2 regions of the Rhizobium sp. BK008 genome follow, and region 1 is predicted to be linked to the other one. Evidence: riboswitches for the same ligand, from Rfam matches in the RefSeq annotation. Region 1 holds a riboswitch; the other holds the start of a gene.
The links. A riboswitch is a leader RNA that binds a small molecule or an ion and turns the genes downstream of it on or off. The one in region 1 is predicted to bind S-adenosylmethionine.
Positions count from the first base shown of each region.

Region 2: linked by a shared signal. The riboswitch ahead of metA (homoserine O-succinyltransferase) and the one ahead of FHT69_RS25675 (O-succinylhomoserine sulfhydrylase) in region 1 are both predicted to bind S-adenosylmethionine.

Region 1 is NZ_JACIFK010000007.1:313,690-317,097, forward strand. Features, by position in the region: gene apaG (Co2+/Mg2+ efflux protein ApaG) at 1-71, opposite strand, end outside; gene FHT69_RS25675 (O-succinylhomoserine sulfhydrylase) at 338-1,522, opposite strand; SAM riboswitch at 1,565-1,643, opposite strand; gene FHT69_RS25680 (2'-deoxycytidine 5'-triphosphate deaminase) at 1,717-2,811, shown strand; tRNA gene FHT69_RS25685 (tRNA-Gly) at 2,871-2,944, shown strand; gene FHT69_RS34360 (helix-turn-helix domain-containing protein) at 2,997-3,380, opposite strand; gene FHT69_RS25690 (hypothetical protein) at 3,322-3,408, opposite strand, start outside.
Region 2 is NZ_JACIFK010000005.1:210,565-213,972, forward strand. Features, by position in the region: gene FHT69_RS21330 (ABC transporter ATP-binding protein/permease) at 1-1,473, opposite strand, end outside; SAM riboswitch at 1,588-1,665, shown strand; gene metA (homoserine O-succinyltransferase) at 1,714-2,637, shown strand; gene FHT69_RS21340 (aldose epimerase family protein) at 2,864-3,408, shown strand, end outside.

The DNA of each region.
Region 1 (3,408 bases):
GGATCGGATTGCTCCTCCAGATAGAATGGTTCGACCACAACTTCGATATCTCTTGTGAGGGCGCGATACATGCCTTGCACCTTAGTCAAGATATGTTACCCGTATCTTATAAGAGGCCCTGTCCGTCAAGAAACGGAACGTTGATCGTCACTGAAACAGTCATGATCGAAGGGTTTTTCGATCGTTAAGCCTAATTGTCAGTGTTAATTCCAGTTCGGAACGCCGGCACGGCCGTAGTTGTTCCCCCGGCCGAACTCCAGTGAGATCCGGCGAGCCGAACCCCAGTGAGATCCGGCGAGCCGAACCCCGAGTGAGGTCCGGCTGCCATTGTCGTCGATCAGGCCGAAACCTTGGCAAGCGCCCGCGCGAAATCCTCGATCAGATCGTCGGTATCCTCGATGCCGGCCGAAAGCCGCACCGTGCCCGGAGAAATGCCGAGTTCGGCGCGCGCCTCCTCCGTCAGGTTCTTGTGCGTCGTCGTTGCCGGATGGGTGATCAGGCTCTTGCTGTCGCCGAGATTGTTGGAGATCTTGACGATCTCCAACGCGTTCTGCAGGGCAAAGGCCGCTTCCTTGCCGCCCTTGAGCTCGAAGGCGACCAGCGTCGAGCCGCCGGTCATCTGCTTGGCGATGATATCGGCCTGCGGATGGTCCTTGCGGCCGGGATAGATCACCTTGGCGACCTTGCCCTGCTCGGCGAGGAAATCGGCGATCTTTGCCGCATTCTGCGTCTGCTGGCGCACGCGCAGCGGCAGCGTCTCGATGCCCTTCAGCAAAGTCCAGGCATTGAACGGCGACATGGCCGGGCCGGTATGGCGGAAATAGTCGTGCAGGTTCTCGTCGATCCATTCCTTGTCGGCAAGCACGACGCCGCCGAGGCAGCGGCCCTGGCCGTCAATATGCTTGGTGGCGGAATAGACGACGATATGGGCGCCGAGCTCCAGCGGCTTCTGGAACAGCGGCGTGGCGAAGACGTTGTCGACGACGACCTTGGCGCCGATCTGGTTGGCGAGCTTGGCCACGCCTGCGATATCGATCACTTCGAGCGTCGGGTTGGTCGGGCTTTCCAGGAAGAACACCTTGGTCTTCGGCGTGATCGCCTTTTCCCAGTTGGCCAGATCCCGGCCGTCGATCAGCGTGCAGTCGATGCCGTATTTCGGCGCCAGCGTCTCGACCACCCAGCGGCAGGAGCCGAACAGGGCGCGCGCGGCGACGATATGATCGCCGGCCTTCAGCTGGCAGAGGATCGCCGCGGTGACGGCCGCCATGCCGGAAGCGGTGGCGCGGGCATCCTCCGCGCCTTCGAGCATGCACATGCGCTTTTCGAACATGTCGTTGGTGGGGCTGCCGTAGCGGGCGTAGATGAAGCCCTCCGTCTCGCCCTTGAAGCGGGCTTCGGCCGCTTCCGAGGTCTCATAGACGAAACCCTGCGTGAGATAGATTGCCTCGGACGTTTCGCCATATTGCGAACGCAGCGTGCCGCCGTGAACGAGTTGGGTTGCGGGGCGCCAGGACTTGCTCATGCCATCACCTTCACATAACAAAAAAACCGGTCGCAAAAGCAGACCGGTTTCAACCCGGTCTTTTTAGCCACTTGTTTAACGTGGCTGCAAGCCGACCGGCCAAATCACCACGGGATAATTCTGCAATACTGCTGTTAGCTGCTTGCGTCAATTCCCCGAGTTTGGTTTTGTCGGCGGCAAATGATGGATGAGGCATGATGGCTCGTGAAACGGGAATTCTGGCGGATCGCGCGATCTCCGCGCTGTTCGAAACGGAGCGTCTGATCTCCGAACGGGAGCTGGACCGCGACCAGATCCAGCCGGCAAGTCTCGACCTGCGCTTGGGCGCCAAGGCCTTTCGCGTTCGCGCCAGCTTCATGCCCGGCCCCTCGCATCTGGTGTCGGACAAGCTCGACCGGCTGAGCCTGCATGTGATCGACCTTTCCGAGGGCGCGGTGCTCGAGACCGGCTGCGTCTACATCGTGCCGCTGATGGAGAGCCTGGCGCTGCCGGCCGACATGTCGGCCTCGGCCAACCCGAAGAGCTCGACCGGCAGGCTCGATATCTTCACCCGCGTCATCACCGATTACGCCCAGGAATTCGACAAGATCCCGGCCGGTTATTCCGGCCCGCTCTATCTCGAAATCAGCCCGCGCACCTTCCCGATCGTGGTGCGCCGCGGCTCGCGCCTGTCGCAGATCCGCTTCCGCGTTGGCCATTCCCTGCTCGGCGAGCCGGAACTCTTGAAGCTGCATGAAAGCGAGACGCTGGTCGCCAGCAAGCGGCCGAACGTATCGGGCGGCGGCATCGCGCTGTCGATCGATCTGGCCGGCGACAAGGACGGCCTGATCGGCTATCGCGGCAAACATCACACCGCCGTTGTCGATGTCGACAAGAAGGCCCAGCATGACATCTATGATTTCTGGGAGCCGCTCTACAGCCGCGGCCGCAACGAGCTGATCCTCGATCCCGACGAGTTCTATATCCTCGTCTCGCGCGAGGCCGTGCATGTGCCGCCGGATTATGCTGCCGAGATGACCCCCTTCGATCCGCTGGTCGGCGAATTCCGCGTCCATTATGCCGGCTTCTTCGATCCGGGCTTCGGCCATGCGCCCGCCGGCGGGCGCGGCAGCCGCGCCGTGCTCGAAGTACGCAGCCACGAAGTGCCCTTCATCCTCGAAGACGGCCAGATCGTCGGCCGCCTCGTCTACGAACACATGCAGGAAAAGCCCGCAAGCCTCTACGGCTCCGGCCTCGGCTCGAACTACCAGGCCCAGGGCCTCAAGCTCTCGAAGCACTTCCGCATCTGAGCCTTCCCGGCGGCCACGACTTGACAGCGGCCCCTATCTGTTGGAAATCTCGCTTCATCGCGGGTGTAGCTCAATGGTAGAGCAGCAGCTTCCCAAGCTGAATACGAGGGTTCGATTCCCTTCACCCGCTCCAGCTACATCCATCCCACCGTCATCGATAGAAATGCGAAGACCCAGAAGTCGGCTTAGAGCCTGCCTCGCCTTATATCGGCTGCTGCGGAGCGAGATGAGACGACCTCAGATTTCCGCCTGAGGGTTTCCCGAGGACTTTCCCCGTAAACGGACCCGTACAGCGCAGAAAAACGGCCGGCGTGCAAGAATCCCCACTTCAGGCAGATATCCCGGATGCTCTGTTGGTTCGACCGATCCAGAAGGTCCAATCGAGCGGCGCGTAGTCGTAGAGTTCTCAAGTAACTTGCTGGTGTAGCTTCCTTGAAGGTCCGGAAGCCGTTTTCCAAGGTGCGAACTGAGACGTTGGCAGATTGAGCGATCATCGAGATGGTGATCGGCTTAGCGATATTCGCCTGCATGAAATCTATAGCCCGACGAACGTGCCGTGGAGCGGGCATAAACGGACTCCGTTCCAGTCGCTGAGAG
Region 2 (3,408 bases), on a different contig from region 1:
GGGAAAGGCCAGCGCCTCGCGCAGTGTGCCGCCGGGAACATAGGCGATCTGCGGCACGAACAGCATGTCGTCGACCGGCGGCAGCCCCATCGTGCCGCTGCCGCACGGCCAGAGGCCGGCCATCGCCTGGAACAGCAGCTTACGATTGACGCTGTGATCGCCGTTGATCATGACTTTTTCGCCGGCCTTGATCACGACATTGGTTTCACGCAGGCGGAAACCGCCGCATTCGTCGATGTCTTCGCCGATCTTGGCGACGATCACCACATCCGTCAGTGTCAGCGTATCGGGCGCGGTGCTTTCATAGGCGATGCTGTCCTTCAGGTCGAAGTCCTCGTCCATGTCGAGCAGCGCCTGACGGAAATCGGTGACGCGCATCAGCGTGGCGCGCCATTCGGCGATCGGGCCGAAATTGGCGACGTACCAGCGCAATGCCGTGTTGACCTGATTGAAGGCGCCGACGGACATCATCAGCTGGCCAAGGGTGAGGCCGCCGGAGAAATAGGCGGGGGCGGCGACGATGATCGGGATGACGATCACCAGCCAGCCGTAGCCGGCCGAAACCCAGGTGAGGTTGGTATTGGCCATGGCGAGCCGCTTGACGACCCTCAGTACCGAGCTGATATCGGTGTTGATGCGCCGACGCTCGTTTTCCTCGCCGCGGGCGACGGTGATCGCCGGCATGTTCTCATTGGCATGCATCAGCGTGAAGCGAAGCTCGGCTTCCTTCGAGAACCGGTCGGCATTGAGCTTCACCAGCTTGCGGCCGACGACCTGGCTCAGCACCGAGGCGGAAGCGGCATAGAAGATCGCCGCCCAGACCATGTAGCCCGGAATGGAGAAGCTATGGCCGCTGATGCGGAAGATGAATCCGCTCGAAAGCTCCCAGAGCACGCCGATGAAGCTCACCAGAAGAATGGTCGACTGCAGCAGGCCGAGAACGAGCCCTGTCGTGCTTTCGGCGAGATTGCGGGAATCCTCGTGCAGGCGCTGGTCCGGATTGACGCCGATCAGGCCACTGGAAGCAAGCCGCAGCGCCCGCTTGCGCTTCAACCACTGGTCGACGAGATCACGCGACAGACCTTCGCGCATATAGAGCGCGGTCATCTGGTTCAGCCACGCCTGCAGCACGTTGAGCAGCAGCAGCGTGCCGGCGATCATCGCGAAGATTTCAAGCTGGTGGAAGAATTCGCCGAGGTCGCGGCGCTCCAGCGAGTCGTAGAACGGAGCATTCCATTCATTGAGGATGACCTGGCCGTAGGACGTCGCCAAGATGACGAGAATCAGCACGGTCGCCAGAAACAGCACCTTGCCACGCACTTCCGAATTCCAGAATGCTGAGAACATCACCCCGAGGCGATATGTCAGGCTGAGATCATACCCTACCCTATCCTGCCTCCGGATTCCCGGCCTCCTCTCGATCTTATCTGCCATTACACTTTTCCACACCGCCCATGCCCCCATTATTAACATGGTGGCGTTACCGGTCTATCAACAGATTCTATCAGTCATTAAAGTGTGATGATGCTTGCATGGGCCGTGCCTGCATGCTTTCGCCATTGATTCGCGGTCCGACTGGGGCTAATTAAAGTGCTCCGTGGTGATTTGGCCGGCCGGCTTGCAGCCACGTTAAAAAAGTCGCTAAAGGGCCGCGTGCGGACCGGTAGCGATTTTTTTCGCCGCCGGTTTTTTGTTTTTGATCGAGTGACCGCAATGCCCATCAAGATCCCCGATACGTTGCCCGCCTTCGAAACCCTGGTTCAGGAAGGTGTGCGGGTGATGACCGAGACGATGGCGATCCGTCAGGATATCCGTCCGTTGCAGATCGGGCTGCTCAACCTCATGCCGAACAAGATCAAGACCGAGCTGCAGATGGCCCGCCTCGTCGGCGCCTCGCCGCTGCAGGTGGAGCTGTCGCTGATCCGCATCGGCGGCCACAAGGCGAAGAATACCTCCGAAGACCATCTGCTTTCCTTCTATCAGACCTGGGAAGAGGTGAAGCAGCGCAAGTTCGACGGCTTCATCATCACCGGGGCGCCGATCGAGCTTTTGCCCTATGAGGACGTCACCTATTGGGCGGAAATGCAGCAGATCCTCGACTGGACGGAAACGAATGTCCATTCGACGATGAACGTCTGCTGGGGCGCGATGGCTGCGATCTATCATTTCCACGGCGTTCCGAAATACGAGTTGAAGGAGAAGGCCTTCGGGGTTTATCGCCACCGGAACCTGAAGCCTTCCTCCATCTATCTCAACGGCTTTTCCGACAATTTCGAAGTGCCGGTGTCGCGCTGGACCGAAGTGCGCCGCGCCGATATCGAGAAATCCGAAGATCTGGAGATCCTGATGGAATCAGCCGAGATGGGCGTGTGCCTCGTGCACGAGAAGAAGGGCCGGCGGCTCTACATGTTCAACCATGTCGAATATGATTCCACCTCGCTCTCCGACGAGTATTTCCGTGACGTCGATGCCGGCGTGCCGATCAAGATGCCGCACAACTACTTCCCGCATAACGATCCGGCGCTTGCGCCGCAGAATCGCTGGCGCAGCCATGCGCATTTGCTGTTCGGCAACTGGATCAACGAAATCTACCAGACGACGCCCTATGACGTGGAAGAGATCGGCATGGACCTCTGAGGGCACCATCGCGCCTTGAGCCGATGCCGCATCGCTGCTGCGGCATTTCTTTCTACTCCGCCCGGTTGCGGTTTGGAACAAATGCGGGCAGGTTCCGGTCCGGAACACCACAGCGCCCGCGCGTCTTTGTCAGCCGTGCAAGGACGCTGCAACAGTTTGAATCGCTGAAATTCCTAAATCGATTTCGATGAGGAATAGGCAGCCGGGATAGAATGGACGGTCGATGATGTCGGATAAGTTGAAGCGGGATGTTTTCGGGCAGACGAAGGCGGGCGAGACCGTCTATCGCGTCGAGATCAAGGGCGGCGGGCTGACGGCCAAGATTATGACCTGGGGTGCGGTCATCCAGGATCTGCGCCTTGAGGGACATGACGCTCCGCTGCAGCTCGGCTTTGACGATTTCGACAGCTATCCCCTTTATTCGGCCTACTTCGGCGCGACCCCCGGCCGCTGCGCCAACCGTGTCGGCGGCGGCAAATTCACGCTTGACGAAAAGGACCATCAGCTCGAGCTGAACGAAAATGGCGTGACGCATCTGCATGGCGGCAGCGACAATATCGCCAAACGCAACTGGACGATCGTCGAGCATGACGTCGACCGCGTGGTGCTGAAGATCGTCGATCCCGATGGCCGTGCGGGCTATCCCGGCAATTGCACCATCCAGGCGACTTTCCGGGTGCATGGCAATGGCGAACTGTCGATCACCTACGAATCGACCAGCGACCAGCCGACGCTCGCCAATGTCTGCCAGCACGCCTATTTCAATCTCGA